Regions from separate parts of the Desulfovibrio mangrovi genome, predicted to be linked through region 2. Evidence: predicted binding sites of a transcription regulator. Region 2 holds the regulator's gene; each other region holds the start of a gene.

Region 1 (9,718 bases), 560 kb from region 2:
TCGGGAGTTGCCATTGTCTCTCTCCTTGTGTTGCTTGTTTTCTGTGTTGTTTCAGGGCCGCCTTACCGGCATTGCTTGCGCTTTCTTACCCTTTTTGCCGCCGCCGTAGAGCACGTTCACGGTTCCTCCGATCTCGCCTTCCGTGAGCAGGACGGGAAGATTGTGGCGGCGTAAAATATCCTTGGGTTTCTCTCCTGCGCTTGCCGCGAGCAGTACAAAGCAGTCTTCCAGCAGCTCCGCCAGCTGTATCCAGCGGGTATCGCCGCCTCCTGTTGCAGGAGCTTTGCGGACGCAGAGCAGGCAAGGCAGGCCGTCTTCCCGCGGGCCATAGATCATGATGTTTGTTGCCTGTCCGAGGTGCATGTCCACGTCCATGCCATTGGAGCTGACCAACGCCACATTGGGTTTTCCGGCAACGGGTTTCGGCAGGGTCGGGGCAACAAATCCTGCAGCCGGAGCGGAAACGGCGCTGCCGTTGTTCGTGCCATCCTCGGTGCCGAGAAGAACCGGGAGGTGGCGCGACGCGTTCGAACGGATGATATCCATGAGCTCATTTGTGGGTGACGACATGGCCGGACTGTCCGTTTCGTCGTGAGTGTAGGGAATGAGCAGCATATCTTCGGCACCAAGAGCTGCCATGGTGGCGGCGATGCCGTTCACGTGGCTGTCGTTGGTTTCCGGAAAAATGGTGGTACGGATGCTGACCCTGATGCCTGCGGCGGTGAGGGCGGTAACGGCGGCAGCCTGTTCTTTCACCAGCATGCGTGCGGCTTCAGGCAGGGGCAGGGTTCTGGTTCCCGGGCGGATCCATGCGTAGATGTGCTCCGCGATTTCGGGATCAACCGCGTTCACGAGCAGGCAGGCCTGCTTCAGTCCGGCTTCGGACAGGGGGCCTGCCAGTGCGGCTGCGCCCATGCCGTTGGTCGTCAGTGAGAGAGGGGTGTCGGGGAAGGCGCTACGGATCAGACCCAGTGCGTGCAGGGTGATCTCGGGAGTGGCGAGCGGGTCTCCGGGGCCGGTGATTTCGACGCCGGATAGCGGTGCGCCTTCTGCGAGCATCCGGCCAAGGGCTTCTACGGCCTGTTCAGGGGCAATGGCCGTTTCCTTGCGGGTGGGGCCTGCGAAACGGATGCAGGTGTTGGCGCGTGGCGAGACGGGCAGCAGGGCTATGCGAGATGTGGTATTTGCGGAGTCGGCGCATGCGGTCATGTCTGTATCCTCTTGAGCCGGTATGCTGTGGCGCGGCTGCCCTTGCCCGGGAATGTGGTCTGGCGGAGCGGAGCTCCGAGTCCGGTAATTATTGCTGCTGCGGAGGGAGAAGCCTCCGCATCCGGTGATTCTTGCTGCGGCGGAGGGGGAAGCCTCCGCGCCTGGTGACTCATTCTGCGGCGGAGGGGGAAGCCTCCGCCGCAGGGTATAGAGTGCTACAGGACGAGCTCGAAGCTCTGTTCGGGAGAATCGCGGTCCTTGCGGTCCAGAATGAGGTTGAGCATCTTCTCCAGAAGCCTGAGTCCGCCCTTGTAACCGACTGTCGGGAAGTACTGGTGGCCCTGACGGTCAAGAATGGGGAAACCCCAGCGCATGAACGGAATGTCTTCGTCACGGGCAATGTACTTGCCGTAAGTGTTGCCGATGAGCAGATCCACGGGTTCGTTCTTGATCCACTGGTGCATCTCGAACATGTCGCCGCGGGCCTTCACTTTCACTTCATACGGCTGGCCGGCGCAGATTTCCTTGATGCGGGTCTCGAAACGGGAACCGGGGGTGCCGGTCACCACGTATGCGGGCTGCATGTCGAGGGAGACGAGGAACTCGCACATGGAAATGAGCTGGTCCGGATCACCCCAGATGGCTACGCGTTTGCCGTAGAAGTACTGGTGCATGTCGGAAATCATGTCCACGAGCTGGCCGCGTTCGTGCATGATGGATTCCGGTACGGTGGTGCCACCCACCGTGCGCAGCACGTTGATGAAGCGGTCGGTGGAGGCAAGGCCGAAGGGCATGTCAAGCACCGTGCAGGGTACCTTGCACTTAGCGTCCAGCCAGCGGGCAGCATCTGCGGAACACCATTCACCAAGAGCCAGGGTGCCCGCGGCATCGCCTGCAGCCTTGAGTTCGGGAATGGTCACGCCGCCTTCGGGGAACATGGTGTATTCACCGGTGAGGGGCGCATCCAGAATGCCGGAAGTGTCGGGGAACATGGTGATGTCCACGCCGATCATGGCTGCGAGGCGCTTGATTTCCACCATGTCGGCGGGTTCCACCCAGCCGGGAATGATGTTGACCTTGCCGTTCTTCTTGCCGGAGGGCACTGCCAGCTCCGCCATGGCCTTGACCATGTTGGAGAAACCGGTGACGTGGGAGCCCACGTAGCTCGGCGTGGGGGCCCCGATGACGGTCTTGCCTTCGGGGATCTTGCCTTCCTTCATGGCCTTGTCGGCGATCTGCTTCAGGTCGTCGCCGATGGTCTCGGAAAGGCAGGTGGTGTGCACGGCAATCACGTCCGGCTCATACACCGTGAAGATGTTGTCTATGGCCTGCAGCAGGTTGGCCTGCCCGCCGAAAACGGAGGCACCTTCGGTAAAGGAGCTGGTGGCGGCGGGAACGGGTTCCTTGTAGTGCCTGGTCAGAGTGGAACGGTGGTATGAGCAGCACCCCTGCGAGCCGTGGCTGTGCGGGAGGCATCCGTGTACGCCGAGCGCGGCGTACATCGCGCCGATGGGCTGGCAGGTCTTGGCCGGGTTGATCGTCAGGGCGCTGCGTTTAACGACGTCTTTGGGGGTATGTCTGAGTAGCATGTTCTCTTCCTTATCGCTTGCAATCAGTTGAAGCCGGTCGGGGGAGCGGGGCAGGTGCCGGGCTTTTCCCGCGCTCCTTTATTCCCAGACGAAGGTCGCTGCGAGTTCCGGATTCGTCTGCCACGGGGCCTTCATGTAGCCCCACACCTTGCTGTTCACGAGGCGGTCAATTTCCTTGTAGAAGTTGATCGCACCCTTGAACCCTGCATAGGGGCCGCCGGAATCGTAGCTGTGCAGCTGCTTCATGGGGATGCCGAGTTTCTGGATGGAGAATTTCTCCTTGATGCCGGCGCAGAAGAGATCCGGCTTCATGATTTCCACCAGCTTTTCGGCTTCGTACTGGTTGAGGTCGTCGATGACGATGGTGCCCTTGTCCATGTCGGCATTCATGCCGTCGTAATGCTTGAATTTGTATCCTGCCGCTTCCAGCGCGGCGAGTTCATCGGAGCTCTTGCGCGGGCGGTAGAGATGTTCATCCGGCGTTACTTCCAGCTCCTCGATGTTACGGGAGTCGGCATCCACCTTGATGTCCGGAATGACCTGACGGCCTTCGTAGTCGTCGCGGTGACCGAACTCGTAGCCTGCGGAAATGGTTTTCATGCCCATTTCCATGAACAGCTCGTTGTAGTGGTGCGCACGGGAGCCGCCCACGAAGAGCATGGCCGTTTTGCCTGTGGTACGGGTGCGTACATCTGCGGCAACCGCTTTCACCTTGGGCATTTCCTCAGCGATCACTTCTTCCACGCGGTCAATAAGCGCCTTGTCGCCGAAGTACTGGGCGATCTTGCGCAGGGACTTTGCCGTGGCTTCCGTACCGATGAAGTTCACCTTGATCCACGGGATGCCGTACTTGGCCTCCAGCATGTCTGCCACGTAGTTGATGGACCGGTGACACATGACCGTGTTCAGGTCGGCATGCTGGGCCGAGGCGAACTGGTCGTAGGTGGAGTTGCCGGAGAAGGTGGCAATGTTCGTGATGCCGCACAGGTTCAGCAGTCGGTCGATTTCGAATCCGTCGCCGCCGATGTTGTATTCACCCAGCAGGTTGATTTTGTACTTGCCTTCCTTGGGCGTTTCATTCTCGCCCACAAGGTGGGTGAACACCTGGTTGTTGGCGATGTGGTGACCGGCGGACTGGGAAACGCCCTTGTAGCCTTCACAGGAGAAAGCGAAGACGTTGCAGTCGCCGAACTTGGCCTTCATCTTGCGGGCCACGGCGTGAATGTCATCGCCGATGAGGCCCACGGGACAGGTGGCGAACACCGCGATGCCCTTGGGATGAAAAAGGTCGTATGCCTCCTGAATGGCTGCTTCCAGCTTCTTTTCACCACCGAAGATGATGTCCTGATCCTGCATGTCGGTGGAGAAGCAGTAGGGCATGTAGTTTTCGCCGTCAGAACCGGCATCGGTCTGGTTGCGGCGGGTAAGCCAGGAATAGAAGCCGCAGCCGATGGGGCCGTGGGTAATGTTCACGATGTCACGGGTGGGGCCCAGAATAACGCCTTTGCAGCCTGCGTAGGTACAACCGCGCATGGTAATGATGCCGGGTATGGTGCGTACGTTGGCCACGATTTCCGGCGGCGTTTCATTCCCAAGGGCTTCATTGATCATTATCTGCTTGGCGCGCTTGCGGGCCACCTTGGGAGGATACTTCTTCAGAAGCTCTTCCTTGATGTCTGCGGGGTCCAGCTGCACCAGCTTCTTCGTCTTTGCCATCTCTATTCTCCTTGCGTAGACCGCTCACTCAGTGCGGTGTGGCGTCATGCAGCTACAGGCCCCAGAGGCTTCAGAGGCCCCATAGTCCCTCGGTCATCAGGCATCCGCATGAGCCCGTGTGTCCGATGCAGCCGTCAGTGCTCTTTCTCGGTCGTTAGGATATGGATTTCTTGCCCTTTTCCCCGGTTCGGACGCGAACCGCATCGCCAAGGGGCAGAACGAAGATCTTGCCGTCGCCGGGCTTGCCGGTCTTGTTGGCCGTGGTGATCACTTCCACCACTTCGTCCACCTGTTCGTCGGGAACCACGATGGTCAGCATGCGCTTGGGATAAAGCTTGCCCTTTTCACCGAGCACGGCGGCGGCTTCCTCATAGCCGCTCTCCGCACCTTCAAGAACGTTCGCGCTGACAAACCCCTTGCCGCGGCCCTGTGCCTCGTGAGCGAAGAAGGCATCTATGCCTGCTTCATTGAGGGCAGCCTTGGTACGGTTCATCATGTTCATGCGAACGACTGCGATAACTTCCTTCATTATGCAGCCTCCTCCTTGGCCGTGTCGCACACGCCGGAGCTGATGGTGTACACATCGCTCACCTCATTCACGAAGATCTTGCCATCGCCGAAGGCACCCTTGGAGCCGGATCGGGCGGCTTCCATAATGGTCTTGATGACAAAGTCCTTGTCTTCGGCCTTGATGACGCACATGAGCATGGTCTTGGGAATCTCGTCATAGGTCACTTCGCCGATCTTGATGCCGCGCTGCTTGCCGCGGCCTGCGACGGAGTACTTGGTGACGGCGGGGAAGCCGTTGTCCATGAGGGCTGCCAGAACATCATCAGCTTTTTCGGGTCGTACGATTGCTCTCACCATGATCATCATTGTCTGTTCTCCTGTGCTGTGGCTGAGTTGTTGTCCGGCTGTTACGCGGCTTCCAGAAGGCCGTATTCGAGCAGAAGCGCTTCAAGCTCGTCGATTTCCAGCGGGGTGGGGATGACGAACATCTCGTTTTCGTCAATGGCCTTGGCGAGGTTGCGGTACACGTCGGCCTGAGGGGCTTCGGGGTTCCACTCGATGACGGTCTTGCGGTTGATTTCCGCGCGCTGCACATCGTTGTCGCGGGGGACGAAGTAGATCATCTGGGTGCCGAGCCTGCGGGCCAGCTCTGCGATCATTTCCTTCTCGTTATCCACGTTACGGGAGTTGCAGATCAGGCCGCCGAGGCGCACGTTGCCTGACTGCGCATACTTCATGATGCCCTTGCAGATGTTGTTGGCTGCATACATGGCCATCATTTCGCCGGAGCAGACGATGTAGATTTCTTCTGCCTTGCCGTCGCGGATGGGCATGGCGAAACCACCGCACACAACGTCGCCGAGAACGTCATAGAAGGCGTAGTCCAATCCTTCGGATTCTTCATACGCGCCAAGGTTTTCCAGCATGTTGATGGAGGTGATGATGCCGCGGCCTGCACAGCCTACGCCCGGCTCAGGGCCACCGGATTCCACGCACCACGTGTCGCCGAAACCGGGCTTGCGGATATCTTCCAGTTCCACGTCTTCCCCTTCTTCACGCAGAGTATCGAGCACGGACTTCTGGGCGAGGCCGCCGAGCAGCAGACGGGTGGAGTCTGCCTTGGGGTCACAGCCTACAACCATGACCTTGCGGCCCATCATGGCCAGACCGGCTACAGTATTCTGTGTGGTGGTGGACTTGCCGATGCCGCCTTTTCCGTAAATGGCTACCTTTCTCATGATTTCCTCCTGGAGGTGTTGGTATTGCTGGCATCTCTAGGGCAAGCGTCGTGCCAAATATCATTCGAATGCGTAGTTGGCTGATTTGTAATGATAAATTATCATTTGCGGGTGGGGTGAACTGTGGGAGGGCAGTGTAGGAAGCTACACAGCCACCAACCGTAATTGTAGGAAGCTACAAAAGTGCAGCTTTCTACCTTTTGGGAGCCCTGTGTGTATTCTCATTACATTACATGAGGATACAGGCAGGGATGTTCTTGGCATCGTTCGTGCTCTCTATAAAATGTCCACAAGGGACTTTCATGTGACGTCTACCAAGGAGCATGACCATGCTGATCGATACGACACTCAGGGAAGGGGCACAGTTGTTCGGTGCCTATTTCAGAATGGAGACACGGGAAGACATTCTTTCAGGACTGCTGCGTCTTGGCGTGGATGAGGTCGAAGTCGGCTGGGTCGGGCAGGAAGGATTGGAAGAGCTGGTTCGACGCATCCGCCATGGAGCCGGGGAGACGAAACTGAGCGTGTGGAGTCCTTGCCGTTCCGCGGATATTCGCACAGCCGCAACGCTTGGGGTGGACCGGGTCAACATCGGCATTCCTGTCTCTGACGCCCATATGGGCAAGCGGTTGGGACTGAACCGCAAAGGACTTCTGGAAAAGCTGGGGCGCATGGTGCTTTCCGCCGGGTTGGCGGGAATCAATTATGTTTCAGTAGGGCTTGAAGATGTTTCGCGGGCTGATCGCAGTTTTGCGCTGGATGCAGCCCTGCTTGCCCAGACCATGGGAGCTTCCCGCATACGGCTGGCGGATTCGCTCGGCGTTCTCTCGCCCCGCGATATGTGCGAGCTCGTGGCGGCTTTTCGCATGCATCTGGATATTCCTGTGGCCGTGCATTGCCATAATGATTTTGGTATGGCCACGGCCAACGCCGTAAGCGCGTTGCAGAGCGGTGCGACCTTTGCGGATGTCAGTGTTCTCGGCATCGGAGAGCGTTCCGGCATTGCTGCCACGGAAGAGCTGGCCGCTTACATGGCCGTGCGTGGCGGCGATGTGAAATACCGTGTTGAGTACCTGCGTGATCTTTGCGCACTGGTGGCCGGTGCGGCCGGTGTGGATATCCCGCGGAACAAGGCTGTGGCCGGAGCGGATATTTTCGCCTGCGAATCCGGTCTGCATGCACATGCTCTGAGTAAGTCTCCCGAGCTTTTCGAGCCCTACGACCCCGCGCTCATCGGTGCGGACCGCAAGACGGCCGTTGGCGGCAAGAGCGGCAGGGCGGCTGTATCCTCGGCGTTGGGCAAGGGGAAAACCGCGTATCCTGCAGAACAGCTTGACAATCTGGTGGCTTCAGTCCGACGAATGTCGTGGGAGCTTGGCAGGCCGCTTACTCCCAATGAGTTTACTGATCTGGCCGACTCCATTCACAAGCATTAGGAGGCCGTCATGTATTTTGCTAAAAGTTGTTTCCTTGCAATTCTGATGAGTTTCGTATTGTGCAGCGCGAGCGCGGCGGCGGAGTTATCCGTGGCCTGCGCCGCCAACTTCACGGCTCCCATGAAAGAGCTTGCCGCCATGTACGAAAAGGAAACGGGTACGCGTGTTCTGTGTACGTTCGGCAGCACCAGCATGCTGTATGGTCAGATCACCAACGGAGCTCCATATGACCTCTTCTTCGCAGCGGATGAGGCAACCCCGGAGTTGCTGCATGAAACAGGCATTGCTCAGCCCTGTGAGCTTTACGCAAAGGGCAGGGTGATTCTCTGGTCGGCCCGTGCCGAACTGGCCTCGCTTTCCGACTGGCGGGATGTGGTGCTCTCTGAAAACGTGCGCAAGATCGGTTTGGCGAACCCCAAGGCTGCTCCATACGGGCGACTGGCTGAAGAGGCGTTGCGTCGCCAGGGTTTGCTTGAGCGGGTGGCGGAGAAACTGGTCTTCGGCAAGAACGTGAGTGCAGCCTTTCAGTATGCCTATTCGCAGGGAACGGACGTGTCGTTCGGGGCACTCTCGCAGGCACTTTCAGGTTCCGGAGCGGAGGGCGTGTACTGGCCCGTGCCGGAGGCTGAACCTGTGCGACAGGGAGCCTGTGTGCTGAGCAGCGGTCATGCGGATGAGGCAAGGTCTTTTCTTGCATGGTTCGCAACGCCTTCCGCAAGAGCTGTAATCGGCAGGTACGGCTATGAATAGTATTGATGTCACAGCGCTACTGGTTACCGGCAAGCTGGCTTTGGCCGTAACTCCCGTGCTGCTTGTTCTGTGCATGCCACTTGCGTGGTGGCTGGCTTCCAGCCGGATGCGGGGCAAGGTCTTTATCGAGGCCGCCTGCAACCTGCCCATGGTTCTGCCGCCTACGGTACTCGGGTTCGGGTTGCTCATGATCATGAGTCCGGTTTCGCCTCTGGGCAGGGCTTGGGAGGAGATAACCGGTTCCGCCCTGACCTTTTCCTTCTCCGGTCTCGTTCTCGGTTCCCTGGTTTACAGCCTGCCATTCGGCGTTCTGCCCATGCGGGCGGCCTTTGAGAAAGTGGACCACGGAATAATCGAAGCGTCCAGAAGCCTTGGCATGACGCAGGCTCAGACGTTTTTTCATGTCATTCTGCCCAATTCCATCGGTGGCATCACTGCTTCGGCAGCGCTCATCTTTGCGCACACCGTGGGTGAGTTTGGCGTGGCGCTCATGATCGGCGGTTCCATTCCGGGCGAAACCCGCGTGGCGTCCATTGCCATCTTTGAACATACGGAGACACTGGATTACGGCGCAGCGGCCCTGCTGTCGCTGGTGCTCATGCTTGTCAGCTACGTTGCGTTGCTCATCATCGGCAGGCAGGGATTATCGGGACCGGTTGTTTCCCGCCGCCGCCATGTTCCTGTTTGCACGGCAGTAACCGCTCATGAGGGCGCGATTCAGAATCATTCTTGTACAAAGGAGGTTCCCCATGCAGGTCTTCACCACCCCTTACGGCGAGCTGGTTCCTCAGTACAGCACGGATGATCTTCGCAGAAAGGAACTGCAGCCGGTGCAGCTTTACGCAGACGGTAACCCGCGCTTGCTGCCTCTGGAGAGCCAAACCGTCATAAAAACTCCGGCAGGCCCTGTTCCGGCGGAATGCGTGTCCTTTCATCCTAACGGTACGATCAAGCGTGTTTTTCCGCTTAACGGGAAGCTGTCCGGCTACTGGACGGAAGCCGATGAAGCGGGGCTGGCAAAGCCTGTCGCGCTTCGGACGCCTGCGGGTACCATGACGGCACGTGTCATCAGCATTTGTTTTTATGAGTCGCAGGCTCTACGCAGCATCACCCTGTGGCCTGACGAGGTTGTATCCGTACAGACTCCCGTGGGTGTGATTCGTGCCCGTATCGGTGTGAGTTTTTATCCGGATGGTTCAATTCGTTCGCTGGAACCGGCACAACCAACAGCTGTCATGACGGATATTGGTGAGGTGATTGCCTATGATTC
Region 2 (9,718 bases):
GAAGAGCATTCTCGATCTGGCCAGCGATGATCTTGATGTAGCCATCGTGGAAATCGGCGGTACCGTGGGCGACATTGAAGGCCAGCCCTTCCTTGAAGCCATCCGTCAGCTCCGCAGCGATCTGGGACGTGAGCACTGCATGTATGTCCACCTTACGCTGGTTCCCTACCTGCGTGCGGCCGGAGAGCACAAGACCAAGCCCACCCAGCACAGCGTTAAGGAACTGCGTTCCATCGGCATTCAGCCTGACATCATCATCTGCCGCTGCGAAGAGCCCATCAACAGCGACCTTAAGCGCAAGATTGCTCTGTTCTGCAACGTGGATCACGATGCCGTGTTCTCCGCTCAGGACGTGAAGAATATCTACGAAGTGCCGTTGTTCTTCTATGAAGAAGGGCTGGACCAGAAGGTTGCCATCATGCTGCGTCTTCCTGCCAAGAACGCGGATCTTACCGCGTGGCAGAAGCTCATCCATACCTTCAACAATCCCGTTGGTACCGTTCGTATCGGTATCGTGGGCAAGTATGTGGACCTCAAGGAAGCATACAAGAGCCTTCACGAAGCGCTTGTGCACGGTGGTTTGGCTAACAAGGTTAAAGTTGAGCTTGAATATGTGAACTCGGAAGAAATCACGGCCCACAATGTCAAGAAGATGCTGAAGGACCTTGATGGCATTCTGGTTCCCGGCGGTTTCGGTCTTCGCGGGGTGGAAGGCAAGATTCTTGCCATCCGCCATGCTCGCGAAAACAAGATCCCCTTCTTCGGCATTTGTCTCGGCATGCAGCTTGCGGTAATCGAATATGCCCGCAACGTGCTTGGCCTTGAAGGCGCTACCTCCGAAGAGTTCGATGAGATGGCCAAGGACAAGGTCATCTACCTAATGACCGAATGGTACGACTTCCGCCGTCAGTCCACCGAAAAGCGCGACGAGCTCAGCGACAAGGGCGGGACCATGCGTCTGGGTACCTATCCCTGTACGCTCCGTCCTGATACCAACGCCATTCGTGCCTACTCCGTGGAGAACATCGAAGAGCGTCACCGTCACCGCTTTGAATTCAACAAGGCCTATTTCCAGCGCCTTGAAGAAGCCGGACTCGTGTTCTCCGGTCTTTCTCCCGACGGTGAACTGGTTGAAATCGTGGAAATCAAGGAGCATCCGTGGTTCCTCGGTTGCCAGTTCCATCCCGAGTTCAAGTCTACTCCGATGAATCCGCATCCGCTGTTCCGCGAGTTCATCAAGGCCGCAAAGAAGAACAAGGCGTAACCTGCCTATGCGGCTGCAAAACGGACGCCGCGTGGTGTCCACTCCTGCCTATCCCTAAGAGGTGTAATCGGGGGCTCACGCATGTGTGCCCCCGATTTTATGCTTTCTTTCACGGGATGATTGCGGTAGTTAATTGATTTCATGATCAAGACGCAAAACAGGATAGCAATCTCAGCATGTACGCACACTTAGCTAAGCCATTATATGACTCTTTCGTTTCCGGCCCGTTTGTCTTTGCAGGACCTTGCGCTCTGGAAAGCTTTGAGCTGGCGTTGGAAACCGCCCATGCAGTAAAGGAAGCCGCGGCAGCCTGCGGACTCACCGCCGTATTCAAAAGTTCTTATGACAAGGCAAACCGGACATCTTTGAGCAGTTTCAGAGGTCCCGGCATGTCCAAGGGCCTTGAGTGGCTTGCCCGAATCAAGGAAGAGACTGGGCTGCCGGTCGTGACCGATATTCATGAGCACGAGCAGGCTGCTCCGGTGGCCGAAGTTGCCGACATCCTGCAGATTCCCGCCTTTCTCTGTCGCCAGACAAGTCTGTTGCAGGCAGCGGCCAGTACCGGACGCATAATTAATGTGAAAAAAGGGCAGTTTGTAGCTCCTTGGGATATGAAGCCCGCGCTGGACAAGCTTTTTGCTACCGGCAACCGTTGTATCCTTTTGACGGAGCGTGGAGCTTCCTTCGGCTACAACAATCTTGTGGTGGATTTCCGCTCTTTCCCCATTATGCAGTCCTTTGGGGTGCCCGTGGTGTTTGATGCAACGCATTCCGTGCAGTTGCCGGGAGGCCAGGGCGGTTGTTCCGGAGGCGACAGGCAGTATGTGCCCAAGCTTGCCCGTGCAGCAGTGGCTGCCGGTGTAAACGGCGTGTTCCTTGAATGTCATCCCGATCCGGACAAAGCGCTTTGCGACGGTCCCAACAGTTGGCCGCTGAACAAGCTGGCTCCTCTTTTGAAAGATCTTAAAACATTGTGGGCTGTTGATTATGCGTGCTGAGCAACTTGCCAAGGAAATCAAGGTCATCGTGCTTGACTGCGACGGCGTGCTCACGGATGGCGGCCTGTATTACGATGCTGAAGGAAAGGTAACCAAGCGTTTCAATGTGCAGGACGGCCTTGGCATCAAGGTGGTGCAGAAGGTGGGCATTCCTGTTGCCGTCATTACCGGTCTGGAATCCGATGCCGTTAAGGCTCGTATTACCACGCTGGGTATCGACGATTATTTTTCCGGTTTTCTCGACAAGATGGACTGTCTTGAGATCATCCGTTCCAAGTACGGCATCACCATGCAGAATATCGCATATGTCGGAGACGACTGGGTTGACCTTGGTCCTATGCGCGCCGTTGGTCTGCCCATTGCTGTAGCCAACGCGCAGCCGGAAACCAAGGATGTTGCCCGTTTTGTCACACAGTCCCGTGGTGGTGACGGTGCCGTGCGTGAGGTTATCCGCTTTATTCTCAAGGCGCAGGGCAAGCTTGAGCAGGCCATGAGCCGCTGGAACGTATAGGATGCGCATTCGCTATCTGTTGATCGGGGCAGCGGTGCTCGCTATTGCCGGTGTGGTTGCCATGAATCTGGTCTCGGAAAAGGTGGTGCACGAAGTACGTATGGCTGTGCAGCAGAACCAGCAGGGACCTGAAGGCGTGGTGGACCTTACCCTGAAAGGGGTGGAACTCCTCCAGGGGGAACACGGCGAAGAGTTGTGGCACCTTGAGGCTCAGGGGGCATGGTACGACCAGAAGGAAGGTGTTATTCAGGTCTCCCATCCGGTCATTACCTATTTCCTCAAGCCTGATAAGCAGGAGCTTGTGGTCCGTTCCGTTCGAGGCGTGGTCAATCAGACAGCCAAGATTGCCCGTCTGTGGGAAGATGTTGAAATCGAACGTAATGGCGGATACATCCGTAGCAGTCTGATGATCTATAACGGCACCAGTCACACATTGCATATTCCCGGTGTTGCCCGTTTTGACGGGCCGGATCTGTTCGGCAATGCCACCAACGTGACTTGGCACCTCAATGAAAACTTCGTGCAGGCGGAACAGGATGTCTCAGTCGAAATGCGCATCCGCCAGCGTCTGGATGATTTGGTGGAAGGAGAAAACAAGGATGTTTCGAACTAGTCGTTTACTCATTGCCATGTGTCTTGTGGCTCTTTTTGTTGCTACCGGGAGCGCTGCGTACGCCGAAGAGATGGTACCCATAAAGGTTACCTCCGATAAGCTTAACTATGATGCATCTGGCCAGAAAGTGACCTTTGAAGGCAATGTGCATGTGACGCATCCTGACGCCCAACTCTGGTCCAAGAAAATCACCATCCTGCTTACTCCCAAAGACAACAAGCCCAAAGAAAAGAAAGAAGATGACGGAGCCGCCATGGATCCCGGCCAGATCGACAAGATCATTGCCGAAGGTACCGTCAAGGTTGTCATGACCGACGGCAAGACCGGTGACTGCGAGAAGGCGACGTACAACCTCGGCACCGGAGTTCTGATCATGGAGGGCTCACCCGTGCTGAGAGATGGCGCCAACAGCATTCAGGGCGAGACCATCAATTTTTATGTGAAGGAAAACAAGAGCGAAGTTCTTGGCTCTTCCGCACTTCCTGTAGAAGCCCTTTTCTCCGCTCCCAAGCGCGTTAAGAAGTAGGCAGCATGTCGGTTCTTGAAGCTGAATCTCTCCATAAGCAATACGGCAAGCGTGAAGTTGTTCGTGGTATTTCCCTGAGTATGAAGCAGGGCGAGGTGGTAGGCCTGCTTGGACCCAACGGGGCAGGCAAGACAACGACCTTCTATATGCTCATCGGCATGGTCAAACCCACAAGCGGTATTGTCCGCTACGATGGCAGCGAAATCACGGACTGGCCCCTGCACGAACGTGCCCGTGTCGGTCTGAGTTATCTTCCGCAGGAAAGCTCCGTATTCCGCAAGCTGACAGTTCGTCAGAATCTGGAGCTCATTCTGGAGCATACCGATATGCCCAAATCCGTCCAGCGGAAGAGGGCGGATACATTGCTTGAAGAGTTCCGCATTACCCACATTGCAGACTCCATGGCCATGCATCTTTCCGGCGGTGAGCGTCGTCGTCTGGAAATAGCCCGTGCCCTGATCCGCAAGCCGCGCTTTATCCTGCTGGATGAACCCTTTGCCGGTATCGATCCTCTTGCTGTAGACGATATTCAGGCTATCATTCGGGGGTTGAGCAACCGGGGTATAGGTGTCCTTATTTCTGACCACAACGTGCGTGAAACGTTGAATATCTGTGACCGTGCATATCTTGTGTTCGAGGGGCAGATCATCCTCAACGGCACTCCTGCGCAGATAGTGAACGATCCCAAGGCCAGACGCGTCTATCTTGGTGAAGGATTCAGCCTGTAAGTTTTCCAGTTTTTTCTGACAACTCTCTAAAAAGTTTTGAGAAGAGATTTCTCTATGCCGCAAAAGCCCGATTTTCGGGCTTTTCTTTGTTGCATGGTTATTGCTTGTATGGCAAAAAGGAGCCAGGCATAGAGATTTTGGAATGCTTCTTGATAGGGGTGGATTTTACTCAACGCAGAACAGATCTTTCCTGTCGGTGAAAATCTGGCAGGGTAACGATTTCGGATGACAGCGCCTATGGCACTTGAACTACGTCAGCAACTGAAGCTCTCTCAGCAACTCGTAATGACGCCGCAATTGCAGCAGGCGATCAAGCTGTTGCAGTTGTCCCGTCTTGAGCTCATGGAGACCGTGCAGCAGGAGTTGCTGGAGAATCCGTTTCTCGAAGAAGCTTCCGAAGCCCTCACACCGGCGGATGCCACGGAAAAGCCTGAGCTGCGTTCCGAGACCGCCGAAGCCTATGACAAGGAACTCGCCTCCAATGCCGACTGGGAAGACTATCTGGGAGACTTTTCCAGTACGACCAGACAGGTTGCTTCCCGCGAGACCGAAATTCCCGAGGAAGGCACCTCCTTCGAGGCCCGCTTGTCTTCCCGCCCGTCTCTGGACGGCCATCTTTCCTGGCAGCTCACACTCTCCAATATAACCGAACGCCAGCACACCATAGGCGAGATCATTATCGGCAACATCGGTTCCAACGGCTATCTGCATGCCTCTCTTCAGGAAATGGCGGAGATGGCAGGGCCCGATGTCGAAACGGCGGAAGTGGAAGAGATGTTGCGCCGCATTCAGCGCTTCGATCCAGTCGGCGTTGCCGCACGCACGCCTCAGGAATGTCTGCTGGTGCAGATTGAAGTGCTGGGCTACGACCGCGACCCCGTACTGGTGGAAATCGTCCGGGATCACCTTGAGGATCTGGAGAAGCGCCGCTACAAGCCGCTGTGTCGCAAGTTCCGTATCAACATGGATGATCTTCGGGAGTATCTTGAACTCATCCAGACCCTTGATCCCATGCCGGGTGCCAGTTTCGGCAGCAGCGAACCTCAGTATGTGGCACCGGATGTATTCGTGCACAAATATGACGGAGAGTTCGTCATCATTCTCAACGAAGAAGGTCTGCCAAGTCTGCAACTTTCTGATATAGTTGATACTCTTCCTGTGGTGACAGGATCTGACAAGGATTATTTCCAGGAGAAGATGCGTTCTGCTTCATGGCTCATCAAGAGCCTGCATCAGCGCCAGCGCACGCTCTACAAGGTTATGGAGAGTATCGTAAAATATCAGCGCGGCTTCTTCGAGGAAGGTGTAACCGCACTCAAGCCTTTGATTCTCAAGGATATCGCTGACGATATCGGTATGCATGAATCCACGGTCAGCCGTATTACCACCAGTAAATACGTGGCGACCCCGCACGGAATTTTCGAGCTGAAGTTCTTCTTCAACAGCGCCATCGGTATGGATGATGGCAGCTCCGTAGGCTCTGAGAGCGTTAAGGCCCTCATTAAGCAGCTTATTGGCGACGAAAATCCCAAACGTCCGCTCAGCGATGAGCGCATCGGTGAAATTCTCAAAGAAAAATTGCAATTGAATATTGCCCGAAGAACCGTTGCGAAGTATCGTACAGCTATGGACATCCCTTCATCGTCCAAGCGGAAGTCCGCTTTTTAACGGAGGGAGCTTCCGGCAGCGCCGGGTCGGGTTGGAGGCAACCTCAAAGACGTGAGAGGCATAACTGCACAAAGTGCAGTATCTCGAACATTTAAGGAGGCATATATGAACATCGCATTCACATTCAAGAACTTCGAGCCTTCCGATCATCTGAAGAAGTATGCCCGCCGTCGTTTTGAAAAGCTTGGCAAGTTCCTGCAGCCGCACGGTAAGTCGGAAATGCAGGTGGGAATGAGCGTTGACAATTACCGTCACAGAATTGATGTGACGCTGGTTGCCGACAACCTGAACCTCTCTGCCAATGAGAAGTCTGAAGATATGTATGCAACGGTTGACCTGGTCTTTGACAAGCTCTCTTCCCAGGTGAAGAAGCATGTGGAGAAGGGCAAGGATCACCGTCGCGGTGCAGAGATGGCTCTGCGTGAAGACATCTTCAGCTATGCTGATACCGGTGCCGGTCGCGAACGTACCATTGTCGGTACTGACCGCTTTACCCCCAAGCCGATGGGGATTGACGAAGCCGCTCTGCAGCTCGACTCCCTGGACTATGAGTTCCTTGTGTTCCTGAATGCCGAGACGGAGCGCGTAAACGTCATCTACCGTCGTGAAAACGGAGACTTCGGTCTCATTGATCCGACCTTCTAGGATTCTGAAAAATGAAACTGGGTGATTACCTGGATAAAGAAATGATTCTGCCCGAGCTGACCGCCAGCACCAAAGAGGAGGTGCTGGCGGAGCTCGTTGCGGCCGTGGTCAAGGCAAACCCGAATCTGGACAGTGAGCGTGTTCTCGCTGTTCTCAAGGAACGGGAAAGCCTCGGAACCACAGGCATAGGCGATGGCATTGCCATCCCGCACGGCAAGCTCGACACTCTGGACAAGATTATCCTCGTTGCTGGCCGCAGTACTTCCGGCGTGGACTTTGAATCGCTGGATTTCAAGCTCTGCAATATCTTCTTTCTTGTCCTTGCTCCGGAACAGGTGGCCGGAGTACATCTGCGCATTCTGGCTCAGATTTCCCGCCTGCTGAAGGACAAGGAATTCAGAAACGCCATTATGTCTGCCTCCGGCGTTGATGAACTCTGGCAGCTTCTTGCCGACGCCTGAGGACGCCACGCATTATGGACTCTACTTCTCCGTCATTTCCCGTCCTTGTCGTCACCGGGTTGTCCGGTGGCGGCAAGAGTACCGTTCTCAAGGTCTTCGAGGATCTGCGTTACTATACGATTGACGGACTCCCCGTATCCCTCGCCATGCAGTTGGTCTCCATTCTTGATGAACGGAGTCTGGCCAAGTATCGTGGTCTGGTGCTGGGAATGGACCTGCGCCATTTCGAGTTCGACAGCGGTTTTCATGCCATTCTGCAGGCAATGCGGGACAAGGGGGTGGCTCCTGCGATCATATTCATGGAAGCACGGCCCGACGTAATAGTCCGTCGTTACAAGGAAACACGTCGTCCGCATCCTCTTGAGAGCGGCGGACTGGGCCTTGAACAAGCCATGGAGACTGAACGTAAGCTGCTTGAGCCGGTCCGCGCCATGGCCGATCTTGTAATCGATACTTCCGATTATTCCATTCATGATATAAGGCGGGTCATCCAGCAGAAATGGACCATTATCGAGGGCAACAGGCGCAGCATGCGCGTGCATTTGTTGACCTTCGGCTTCAAGTACGGCACACCTGCCGAGGCCGATATGGTGTTCGACCTGCGTTTTCTGCCTAACCCTCATCATGAACCGGATCTTCGGCCCCTTTCCGGAAAAGACCCCGTCATATCAAAGTATGTGCTCGGTTCCGGCGTGGGGAAGGAATATCTGGAGCGTCTGACAGAATTCCTGCACTTCACGTTGACGCAGATGGAGTCTGAAGGGCGTTACCGCGCCACAGTCGCCATTGGCTGCACGGGGGGCAGGCACCGGTCGGTCGCCGCAGCTGAAGCCCTTTTTGAGGCTTTGAAAAACTTTGATTTTGCTGTATCCATTGAGCACCGGCATATGGAGCTGGTCTAGCTTCGTCAGAACGCACTTTTTGCCTATTATTTCCGCCGGTGGAGAATACTGCCCACATGACTGAATCCATTAAAGAAGTTGCCCCTGTCGGCGTGGTTATCGTTACCCACGCTGATTACGGTTCCGCTCTGCTGCGTGCTGCGGAAGTCATTCTTGGTACGCAGGACGACTGCGGTACGGTGAGTGTTGACGGTACGCAGGAAGTTGCGCAGACCGTTGCCCGCCTCAAGGAAACCGTTGCCCGTGTAGACAAGGGCAGGGGAGTTCTCATTCTCACCGACATGTTTGGTGGCACCCCCACCAACCTGAGCCTTTCTCTGCTCAGTTCCGGCAATGTTGAAGTGCTTACGGGGGTGAACCTTCCCATGCTGCTCAAAGTGTTCGGTTGCCGGAAGATGGATCTGCATAAACTGGCGGAAGAAGCCAAGACTGCGGGCGACAAGGGAATTGTCGTGGCAGGCGAAGTGCTGCGCCGAAAGGTTAAACACGGGTAGCGCGCCATGCAGTGGGTTCGTATAGACAACAGGCTCATACACGGGCAAGTCATCGAAACCTGGCTGCCCTACACACGCGCAAAGCGCCTTCTGGTCGTCAATGATGAAATGGCGGCCGATGATTTGCAGCAGCAGATCGCCTCACTGGCTGTTCCCGGCCGCATCAAGGCAGATTTCATTCACGTGCACTCCCTCAAGGATTACGCAACAAAGCATGCTGGCGAGATGCAGGATACCCTGGTTCTCGTAGCTAATTGCGGTGATGCGAGGCGTATTCTCGAGAATGGTTTTTCCTTTTCTGTGCTGAATATCGGCAATCTTCATTATTCCCCGGGCAAGAAGCAGCTATGCGCTCATGTGGCCGTAACCGAGGAAGATGAGGCCTGTCTGCGCTTTTTCTGCAAACGCAGCGTTGAGCTGGACTTCCGATGTGTTCCCAATGAGCCGGTCCAAGTCAAGGGGTGGTAATAATGGATAGTCTTCTTCCTTCCGTCCTCTGGGTAGCTCCCCTCGCTTTTTTTTTGCCTTCTCGTCTGTTCTGCGATTTGCGCTGAATTTTGGCTTTCTGGAGCGCCCGCTCGCTGCCGGCTTCCTGTGGGGAGTCGCAACAGGAGAATGGGCGCTGGCCATTCACGTTGCCATTTTCTTTGAGCTCATCTGGCTCGACCTGTTCCCCGCCGGTACGTACATTCCCCCCAATGCTGTAGCCTCAATGCTGCTTACTCTGGGTGTTTCTCGCTACTTCAATATTCAGGACGCCTCGCTGCTTGCTTTTCCCATGCTTGTCAGCCTGCCTGCCGCATTGCTTGCATCACGTATTGAATACTGGCAGCGCAAAATGCAGAACGCCGGGTACAACCGGCTTATCCAGTGGGGCAGAAAAGATGTGGAGGACAGCGAGCCGGGCC
Region 3 (9,718 bases), 1.6 Mb from region 2:
GATCCCGAGGAGCTGCGTCAACTGATTGAAGGCTCACGCGCGCTACATCAGGCCATGGGCGGCAAAAAGGATATTCTGCCGGACGAGCAGCCCACAATCGATTTTGCATACGCCTGTGTGGTCGCCATTAAGAATATTCAGGCCGGAGACGTGCTCAGCAGGGAGAATCTCTGGGTCAAGCGTCCCGGCACCGGCGACATTCTGGCCAAGGATTTTGAAGGAATACTGGGACGGGTTGCGACTCGCCCCGTGAAGAAGAATGCCCAGTTGGCATGGGGAGATTTCGATGGCTAAAAAGAAATTGCTCTTCATTACCGGCACCCGGGCCGACTTTGGAAAGTTGTGCAGCCTCATCGACAAGGTGAGCGAGCATGATCAGTTCGAATACTGCATTTTCATCACCGGCATGCATACGCTCTCGCGCTATGGCTACACGGTGGATGAGGTGATGAAGAAGTATGATTCGTTCCGTCTGGAAGGTGGGTTCCGCAATGTGCACGTCTACATGAATCAGGTGCATGGGGAATCCATGGATATGGTGCTCGGCAATACCATTTTCGGGCTGTCCCGTTATGTAAGCCAGTATCAGCCGGATATGATCGTGGTGCACGGTGACCGGGTGGAGGCGCTGGCCGGCTCCATTGTAGGATCCCTGCGTAATATTCTTGTGGCCCATATCGAAGGCGGCGAGCTTTCCGGCACCATTGACGAGCTTATCCGTCATGCCGTCTCCAAGCTCGCCCATCTTCATTTCGTGGCAAACGGCGAATCCCGCAAGCGGCTGATGCAGATGGGGGAATCATCTGAGGCCATCTATTCCATCGGTTCTCCCGATGTGGACTTGATGCTTTCTGCCGATTTGCCCGCAAAGGAACAGGCGCTGGCGCACTACAACATTCCCTTTGAGGAGTATGCCATTACCCTGCTGCATCCCGTAACCACAGATGGGGATCAGACAAAGAGAATAGCAAGGCACGTTGTGGATGCGATGCTTCAGTCCAAGGACAACTATATCGTTATCTATCCAAACAACGATCATGGCAGCGACATCATTCTTGATGAATATGAACGCCTGAAGAACAACCCGAGAATCGTCATCTATCCCTCGTTGCGAATAGACTATTTCCTCGTGCTGCTGCGTGATGCGCAATATCTGCTTGGCAACTCCAGTGCCGGAATTCGTGAAACGCCGGTCTATGGTGTGCCTTCCGTCAACATCGGAAGCCGGCAGGACGGGCGCTTCAGCTGTTCTTCCATAGTCAATGTGGACGGTGATTCCGAAGCGATTCTGCAAGCGATCGGCAAGGCGCGGGACATGGTTCCCCATAAGCCCCGTTTTGATTTCGGAAAGGGGAACAGCGCGGAAAAATTTATCAATATTCTCATGGATGAAAATATCTGGCTCACAAAGCCGCAGAAGCAGTTTGTCGATCACCAGTTTAATCTTTGTCAGTAACATGAGGCGGTTCTCCGCCATTGGGGCTGGCCGGTGGCTGGCGTAAGCATGCCCGTGCAGGGCTGAACCGTTGTACCATTTGGGAGCAACATACCATGTCAAATCTGGATCGGGACCGGGACATCTACCTTCAGGAGAACCGTTACAAGGAGCCCAAGGAAATTTTCAAACACCTTGCGGCATTGCTGGAAGAACGGGTAGGCGTGCGTCCCGGGCTCAAGGTTTGTGACATTGGCTGTGCTGCAGGAGAGTTCCTGTATCACGTGCGGGACCGCTGGAGTCAGTTGGAGTTATGCGGATTCGATCCCTCGCGGGAGCTTGTTGAGAAAGCCCGGAGCGTGATGCCCGGAGAGACTTTTTTTGTGGGGTCGGTGATGGAGACGCAGACGCTTGCTCCGGCTTCGCAGGATGTGGTTTTCATGAGCGGGGTTCATTCCGGCATACGGGATATGAAACAATGCCTCGCAAATATCCTGTCCTGGCTGAAGCCGGGAGGAACTGCGTATCTGTTCGGCATCTTCAACCCCTACCCCATTGATGTACAGGCCTCGTATGTTATGTCCGGCGACGAGGGAGAGCCCACGTTGTTTTACGTCCATTCCTGCAAAAGCGTCTCCGGATATCTTGATGCGATTGATGGCGTTACGGCGTATTCCTTCACAAAGTTCCATCCCCCGGTTGATATCGCGTATCGGGAGAGCAACCCCTTCAGGGCATGGACGATCCGCGATGATCAGGGTGAAGGCATGCTCGTGAACGGCCTTTCCATGGTGGTACATTGTTTTGTCATGGAAATAGTAAAGTAGCCGGAGAAGATGCCATGACCATGCCCATCAGACAGTTACAGGAGTTCATCAAGGATGACATGCGATCCCCCGGACCACGTTCGCGCGGAGAAGAGATTGCCATCTACATCTCAACATGGTTGAGCACTCCTGTGCCATGGTACAGCATTGTTCTCGGGCTGTTGCTGTACAGGCGTGGTTATGCGGTCCACTTCGTGTGGGATGATCTTCCGGATCCGTTCCAGCCAGCCGAAGAGCGGCAGATGCATGAAATCGCCGAAGCACTTTTGTTGCTTTCCAAACGGGGGCTGCGATTTTACAGAATTTCCGAGATGCAGGGCGTGGCTCCTGACGGGGATTATCTTGAGGAGGCCTTGAGGCTTGCATCCCTGAATGCGGTTTGGTGGCATAAGACACCGGTGCCGGAACCGGGGCTCCATACCCGCCGGTACGATTGTCTGAAAACGTTGCTTGGCGGCCTGCCGCAGATATTGGGTTACTTCTCGTCCGCTTCTCCTCGCAGTTTTCTTTTGCCCGGAGGGATTGTCGCTAATTCCGGGCTGTTCCTGCATGCATGCAAGAGAAATGGCGTGCGGGTGACAACCTATGACAGCGGAGTTTCCTCAATTTCAACGGGGATAGATTCCGTGGCCGCCCATCTGGATGATATTCCTCACGTGATGTTCCAGCTGCTTGAAGACAGGGATGTCATTGCTTACGCCAAGAAGGTTGGCGAGGTTGAACTGCAGAAGCGATTTGACGGCGTGGACAAGTATCTATTTCAGCCTGTCAAACGAAGCTCGGATACCGGCAGGCAATATGATGTCCTGTTTCCCCTGAATATCGAGAACGACTCGTCCGCGCTGGGCAAGCATGTTCTTTTCGAGGATTCCCTCGCCTGGCTTGAGGAAACGCTGGACTACATCCTTGCGGAAACCCAGGCCAGCGTGGCTGTGCGCCAGCATCCGTATGAAAAGCGTATCCCGTGGAGAAACGACGCGTTGGTGCACAGGCTGGTGAAGCGTTACGCCGGTTCCGACCGTGTAACCATCTTCGATTGCAACGCCCCGGTAAATACGTACGATCTCATTACGTCGAGTAGGGTTGTTCTGCCTTTTGTTTCTTCCATCGCAGTGGAAGCCGCCATTATGGGCAAGACGGTAATTCCCGTGGCTCCTGCGTTTTATGCAGGCTTTTTCTTTGCGGAAATGCCGGTAAGCAAGAACGGATATTTTGAGGCGATACGGAACGCGCTGACGGATGATGTCGTGCCGAACCCAAGGGCCGTGGATGAAGCCTGGCTCTCGTATTACCTTTCGCAGATATGCGGACGGATTTGGACGGACTTCACGCCGCAGCCCAGCGACTATGCCCTGTGGGGAAAAAGGTCGCTGAAGGACTTGGAAGCGGATCCCGAAGTCGGAGCGGTGCTCAGGTGTCTGGGGGATGGTGATTACATTTCCATGGTCCAGCATGAGCGTATTCAACGTGAAGGTCTTGAACGTGTGTACCGGGGGGCCAAGGCTTAGCTTGAAGAAGCTTCGGAGCTGCCGGTGCACATCAACAGGAGGGCATTATGTCCATCACAAAGCGTATCAAGGAAAACGGAAAGAACATCTCCCTGAATCCTGTTCCGGGATTCCCTAAGGTCATGATGCTGGAGCCGAGCAATGCCTGCAATCATGCCTGCAAATTTTGCGGCAACCACAGCTTTGGCATCAGGAAGATGAACATGCCGCTCCCGTTTGCCAAGGACATTCTGGAGCAGGCTGCCGCACTGGGGGTTCAGGAGGTAGGGTTGTACCTTCGCGGAGAACCGTTTCTGCATCCTCAGCTTGTAGATATCGTCAGGCACGCCAAGGCAGTGGGCATAGGCTATATCTATCTTTCCTCGAACGGCGGCGTTGGCAAGACCGGTGACTACGAGGCCGTGTTGAATGCGGGGCTCGATTCCTTCAAGTTCTCCATCAATGCTGGCTGCAAGGCTGACTACAAAGCCATTCACGGCAAGGACGATTTCGAGAAGGTCGTGGAAAGGTTGCGCTGGCTTATCGATTATCGGAAGAAATCGCAGCTGAATTTCAAGATTTATGTTTCTTCCACATACGTTGCCGAGACTCGTGAAGCCATTTTTGCGATGCGTGACGAGTTCGCATCGCAAATCGACGAATATTATGTGCACGGGACGTGTCCTGTTCCCGGAGTGGAAAGCGCGGAACTGGACCACGGTTTCAGTCTGCCTTGTCCCATGGTGTTCAACCGGGTGCATGTGACGGCAGAGGGGTATATGAACGTCTGCTGTTTTGACTTCGAGAACGCGCTGGCAGTGGCAGACCTCACAAAGGTCTCGCTTGCTGAAGCCTGGGCAAGCCCCATGTTCGTGTCGGTGCGGGAACGCCATCTCGCGGGGAATGCAAAGGGCATCATGTGCGGCAATTGTGTTGCCGGCGGCGGGGTTGCCTATGAACCGGTTGACAAGGAGCTCATGCTCAGGAGCAAGCGTAATGCGAAAGATTAGTGTTCTGCATTTGGCCAGCTTTGATGGCAACATCGGCGACAATGCGAACCATAGCGGGGTGAGCTATCTCTGGAAGAAGTACCTGCCGGAGTATGAGTTCGATATTACCCCTCTGGAGATGCGGGAATATTTCTGGAAGTGGCGGCAGTTTGATGATGATTTCGCAGAACTGGTCAACAAATATGACCTGTTTGTGTGCGGTGGCGGCAACTATTTCGAGCTGTGGGTTGAAAGCTCCCCGACCGGAACCAGTGTGGCCATTCCGCCGGAAGTGCTCCGCAAGATCAATACCCCTTGTCTTTTCTATGCCTTGGGCTTGGACCCGTACATGGGAGCGCCGGATGTCTGTGTAGATCGTTTCAAGCAGTTTCTTGACTACACCCTTGCCTCTCCGCAGTTTTTGGTCTCCGTCAGAAATGATGGCTCTCCCGGTTCGGCCCGCAGGGTGCTTGGCGACGAATATGCGGACAGGATTCACCTGATGCCGGATGGTGGGCACTTTGTTCAGCCCGAGGATCATTTTCATCCGGAGCTGGCTCCCGGTTCCCGAACCATCGGGGTGAATCTCGCAGGGGATATGCTGGATTTTCGGTTTGCATCTTCAAACGGTGTTACACTGGAAGATTTCAAGCAGACGTTTGCGGACGTGCTTAGCAACGTCATGCGGCGTCTGCCCGATGTGAATCTGGTTTTCTATCCGCATATCCATAAGGATTTCGCCTTCATTTCAGACTTCATTCGTCAGTTCGAAGACCATTTCCTGCGCAGGCGTGTAACCGTGGCCCCCTACCTGCACGGACAGGGAGCGGAAAAGTACTTTTTCGACCTGTACAGAAAGTGCGCCCTGAACATTGGCACACGGCTGCACACGAATATTTGCAGTGTCGGGCTGAATGTTCCTTCCGTGGGGATTGTCACGCATCCCCAGATTCGCGAACTCTATTCGTATTTCGGAATGCCGGACCGGGCACTTGGTTTTGCGGAGGAGGCCTTTGCCGAACGGCTGGAGACGCTTGTCGTGGATTCGCTAGAAAAGGGTGAAGAAGTCTCCGCGCGGTATGCAAAGGTCATGGAAGGTGTTCGCAGTGATGCCGAAGCTTTTCTTGGAACGATGAAGGGCTGGTTGGATTCGGTGTTATGAAAATCATAATGTATCACTATGTCAGAAAGCCGGATGCGGCGTTTCCGTATCTGCGTTTTCTGCACATTGATGATTTTCGTCGCCAACTGGACTTCTTCCAGAGGGACGGGCGAATCCTGACGCGCATGGAACTGGACGCCGCCCTGCGCGACAAAAAACCGTTGGGTGAAAATGATTATCTGCTGACCTTTGATGACGGGCTGCGCGACCATTATGAATACGTTCTGCCCGAATTGCAGGAGCGGGGCGTTACCGGAGTGTTTCTGCATTGCACGGATGGCTCGGACAAGCCGGGGACGCTGGATGTCCATATGGTCCATGCCCTTCTTGGCGCGTACGGCGGTGCAACAATGTTGAAGCGCTGTCAGGAGCTGATCGAATCCGCCGGTATCGACCTGCAGGCCAACGGATTCTGTTCTCCGGTTTACACGCTTCAGCCGCAGAGCGAGGAAACGGAATTCAAGCGCATTATGAATTACTGCCTCGACAAACAGGCCAGGCGCCATGTGCTGGAACGGCTTCATGACCTGTATCTTCCTGAGTTCAACGCCGAGGGCGAATTCTATCTCGGAAGCGGGGAGCTGAGGCTGATGGATGAGGCGGGGATGGTCATTGGCGGCCATACGGTTTCTCATCCATTGCTTTCGAGCCTTGATGCGGAGGAGCAGCGTAAGGAAGTTGCATCCAACGTGGACGCATTGGCGCAGATTCTGGGGCATCCTGTTTCGTGGTTTTGTTTTCCGTACGGGGGAGATATCAGCTATAACGACGAAACGTTACGAATTCTCAGGGACCATGGCGTGCAGTATTGCCTTTCCGTTGAGTCACGTGATGTCTCGGCTGCTGACCTTGATGTGCCGCTGACGTTGCCCCGGTACGACTGCATGGAGTTCCCGTTCGGAAAAAGCTATGTTGCGGCGTAGCATGTGCTGTGTGTGGCAGCGTGCAATGAATCTTTTGCGTATTGGAGAAGTACGTGCATACCAAATTTGAGGATATGTATCCTGGCGTCAGTTTCGGTAATGATGTCCAGATAATTGGTATGGCGAATATTGATATCGGCCGCGGATCCTGTATCGGCGATAACTCCTGGCTCAATGTCTGCCACAGGGATCAGGGAAAGCGCATGAAGATAGGGTCGTGCGTTCTGATCGGGCGGGGATCGATGATATCCGCCGGTGGCTTTCTGGAGATAGGCGACTACTGCCTTTTTGCACCGCGCGTTTTTGTTGCCGATGCGGACCACGTGTATAGCAATATCATGCGCCCCTATATGGATCAGGGAGCCACGGCAGGAAAGGTGGTTGTGGAGGAGAACTGCTGGTTGGGCATCAATGCCGTTGTTTCGGGCAATGTGGTGGTCGGCAGGGGCAGTGTGGTCGGAGCCAACTCGGTTGTCACCAGAGATGTTCCTCCCTTTGCCGTGGTGGCAGGTTCGCCGGCGCGAATAATACGGTTGTTCGATTTCGGATCAGGAACCTGGGTCAAGGTGAGGGATGCCCAGCATCTTGAAGAGCTGCTTGCCGCACGGGAGGCGGTTCCGGTCCCCTCGCGTGAAATGTATGTCAGAATGCTGCACAAGAATGCCGTGACAAAAACCGTCAATCCCATTGTCGGCGGCGGGGGCGTTTCAATCTGACCCCGGTGTTGCCGCAGCCGGAATAGAATGAGTGGCGGCTGCCGCCAGATGGAAGGCGCCAACTGGAACAGCTTGTGCATTCATTTTTGAAAACCGTGCGGAACTGCTGCCGTTTGACGGGATTGCACGGTACTTATGCGCCTGTTTTTGTATGGGCATAACGCAACTGTTTTCGAACGGATGTATCCATGAAATTACCTCAGAGTTTCGATCCGGAGACTTCCATATACGTGGCCGGACACCGGGGGCTGGTGGGCGGAGCGATAGTACGCTGCCTTCAGGCCGGAGGCGCTCGTAACCTCCTGCTGAGAACCCATGCCGAGCTGGATCTGACCGACCAGCACGCTGTTGAGGCGTTTTTTGCAGAGTATACGCCGCAGGTGGTATTCCTTGCCGCTGCGAGGGTCGGCGGAATTTTGGCAAACAGCACCTATCCGGCAGATTTTATCTACAACAATCTGACTATTCAGAACAATGTTCTGCATCAGGCGTACAAGCACGGGGTCAGGCGGCTTCTGTTTCTCGGAAGTTCATGCATCTATCCTAAGATGGCTCCCCAGCCCATTCGCGAGGAGAGCCTTCTGACCGGGCCGCTGGAACCGACCAACTCAGCCTATGCCGTTGCCAAGATCGCCGGCATAGAGATGTGCCGAGCATACAACAGGCAGTACGGAACATCCTTCGTGCCCGTCATGCCCACCAACCTCTACGGGCCGGGAGACTCCTTCAGTCTGGAGACCTCGCACGTGTTGCCCGCGCTGCTCCGCAAGTGCCATCTGGCAAGGATGATTGCGCAAGGGGATATGGAGGCCGTAACGAGGGATGAGGCGGTTTTCGGCCCTGTTCCCGACGATGTCCGCAGGAGTTTGGGGCTGGAAGGTGCCGCAGGCAGGCCGGAAATTGTGGTCTGGGGCACGGGCACTGCGCGACGTGAATTTCTGCATGTGGATGATCTTGCCAAAGCCTGCGTCCACCTTGTGTTCAAGACGGACGAGACGGAGTTGCTGAATATCGGCACTGGTGAGGATATTACCATCAGGGAGCTTGCCCTACTGGTTCGCGACGTGGTGGGAGTGGATGTTCCGCTGGTGTTTGATACGGAAAAGCCGGACGGCACTCCCCGCAAGGTCTTGGATGTATCCCGTATCAAGGCGTTGGGCTGGGAGCCCAGCATCGGATTGCGGGAGGGCGTGGCTGCAGTGTACCGCTGGTATATGGAGCGGCTGAAGTCCTGACCCCGTTGAGGGGGCTGCGGCGTTGCGGCATCCGTGCAAGTCTGGACGGATACGTGCCGACGGCCAAGGAATAACGGGGGGTAAACGGAGAGCGAATGAAGAAGACTGTTCTGGTAACAGGAGTAAACGGTTTCATCGGCAGCAATGTCGCCCGGGTACTGGGCGCGGACTGCCGGGTTGTCGGCATCGGGCGTTCCGCCGGGAAGCCGGATGACTCCCTTGATGGTTATCGACAGATGGCGCTGCCGGACCCCGGGCTGGCCGATCTGCTTCGTGATCTGCGTCCTGACGCCGTCATCCACTGCGCCGGGCGCGGTTCCGTTCCATTTTCCATAAATAATCCCGCAGCGGATTTTGATGCCGGTCCCAGGCTTGTGACGCATGTTCTCGATGCAATGCGTCTGGCGGGGATACGCGCACGGTTCTTTTTTCCTTCCAGCGCGGCCGTATACGGCAACCCCAAGTCGCTTCCGGTTGCGGAGACAAGTCCTCTGCAGCCAATTTCACCGTACGGCTATCATAAGGTGCTCAGCGAAAGCATCATTCAGCAATACTGCCAACTTTATGGGCAGGAGTATGTCATCCTGCGTGTTTTTTCCTGCTATGGCGAAGGACTTGCCAAACAGCTGTTGTGGGATGCCGCAGTCAAAGCGACAGAGGGGACCCTGGAACTGTTCGGCACTGGTGAAGAGACGCGGGACTTCATCCATGTGCACGACTTGGCGCATGTCGTGTCATTGCTGATTGCACAGGAAACCGCCAATGCCGTGCTGAACGTGGCCGGAGGAAGGCAGGTTTCGGTGCGGGAGATTGTCGAACTCCTTGTGCGGAAACTTGAGCTTGATGTTCCCGTGCATTTCAACGGGCAGGTGCGAACCGGAGATCCTTTGCGCTGGCAGGCAGATATTTCACGCCTCAAGTCGCTGGGAGGTGGCACGAGTCTT

Evidence for each region. Region 2 encodes sigma-54, which starts transcription at its own class of promoters, with help from an activator protein. Its sites were predicted from a motif close to CTGGCACGGNNNNTGCTT; they were not measured.
Region 1: the regulator sigma-54 is predicted to act here: its motif matches at 6,520-6,537, upstream of N1030_RS07215 (LeuA family protein).
Region 3: the regulator sigma-54 is predicted to act here: its motif matches at 7,602-7,619, upstream of N1030_RS14945 (GDP-L-fucose synthase family protein).

Annotation. Positions count from the first base shown of each region.
Region 1 is NZ_CP104208.1:1,543,751-1,553,468, reverse strand. It holds gene N1030_RS07250 ((2Fe-2S) ferredoxin domain-containing protein) at 1-14, opposite strand, end outside; gene N1030_RS07245 (NifB/NifX family molybdenum-iron cluster-binding protein) at 52-1,209, opposite strand; gene nifK (nitrogenase molybdenum-iron protein subunit beta) at 1,425-2,798, opposite strand; gene nifD (nitrogenase molybdenum-iron protein alpha chain) at 2,877-4,514, opposite strand; gene N1030_RS07230 (P-II family nitrogen regulator) at 4,669-5,043, opposite strand; gene N1030_RS07225 (P-II family nitrogen regulator) at 5,043-5,390, opposite strand; gene nifH (nitrogenase iron protein) at 5,432-6,262, opposite strand; gene N1030_RS07215 (LeuA family protein) at 6,592-7,698, shown strand; gene modA (molybdate ABC transporter substrate-binding protein) at 7,708-8,448, shown strand; gene modB (molybdate ABC transporter permease subunit) at 8,441-9,253, shown strand; gene N1030_RS07200 (hypothetical protein) at 9,198-9,718, shown strand, end outside.
Region 2 is NZ_CP104208.1:986,433-996,150, forward strand. It holds gene N1030_RS04505 (CTP synthase) at 1-1,264, shown strand, start outside; gene kdsA (3-deoxy-8-phosphooctulonate synthase) at 1,441-2,262, shown strand; gene N1030_RS04515 (KdsC family phosphatase) at 2,252-2,773, shown strand; gene lptC (LPS export ABC transporter periplasmic protein LptC) at 2,775-3,386, shown strand; gene N1030_RS04525 (LptA/OstA family protein) at 3,373-3,912, shown strand; gene lptB (LPS export ABC transporter ATP-binding protein) at 3,918-4,640, shown strand; gene rpoN (RNA polymerase factor sigma-54) at 4,878-6,308, shown strand; gene hpf (ribosome hibernation-promoting factor, HPF/YfiA family) at 6,414-6,953, shown strand; gene N1030_RS04545 (PTS sugar transporter subunit IIA) at 6,965-7,414, shown strand; gene rapZ (RNase adapter RapZ) at 7,429-8,316, shown strand; gene N1030_RS04555 (PTS sugar transporter subunit IIA) at 8,373-8,810, shown strand; gene N1030_RS04560 (PTS sugar transporter subunit IIB) at 8,817-9,278, shown strand; gene N1030_RS04565 (PTS sugar transporter subunit IIC) at 9,307-9,718, shown strand, end outside.
Region 3 is NZ_CP104208.1:3,326,566-3,336,283, forward strand. It holds gene N1030_RS14905 (N-acetylneuraminate synthase family protein) at 1-294, shown strand, start outside; gene neuC (UDP-N-acetylglucosamine 2-epimerase) at 287-1,456, shown strand; gene N1030_RS14915 (class I SAM-dependent methyltransferase) at 1,552-2,262, shown strand; gene N1030_RS14920 (hypothetical protein) at 2,277-3,770, shown strand; gene N1030_RS14925 (radical SAM/SPASM domain-containing protein) at 3,818-4,759, shown strand; gene N1030_RS14930 (polysaccharide pyruvyl transferase family protein) at 4,746-5,900, shown strand; gene N1030_RS14935 (polysaccharide deacetylase family protein) at 5,897-6,823, shown strand; gene N1030_RS14940 (acyltransferase) at 6,877-7,539, shown strand; gene N1030_RS14945 (GDP-L-fucose synthase family protein) at 7,728-8,774, shown strand; gene N1030_RS14950 (NAD-dependent epimerase/dehydratase family protein) at 8,870-9,718, shown strand, end outside.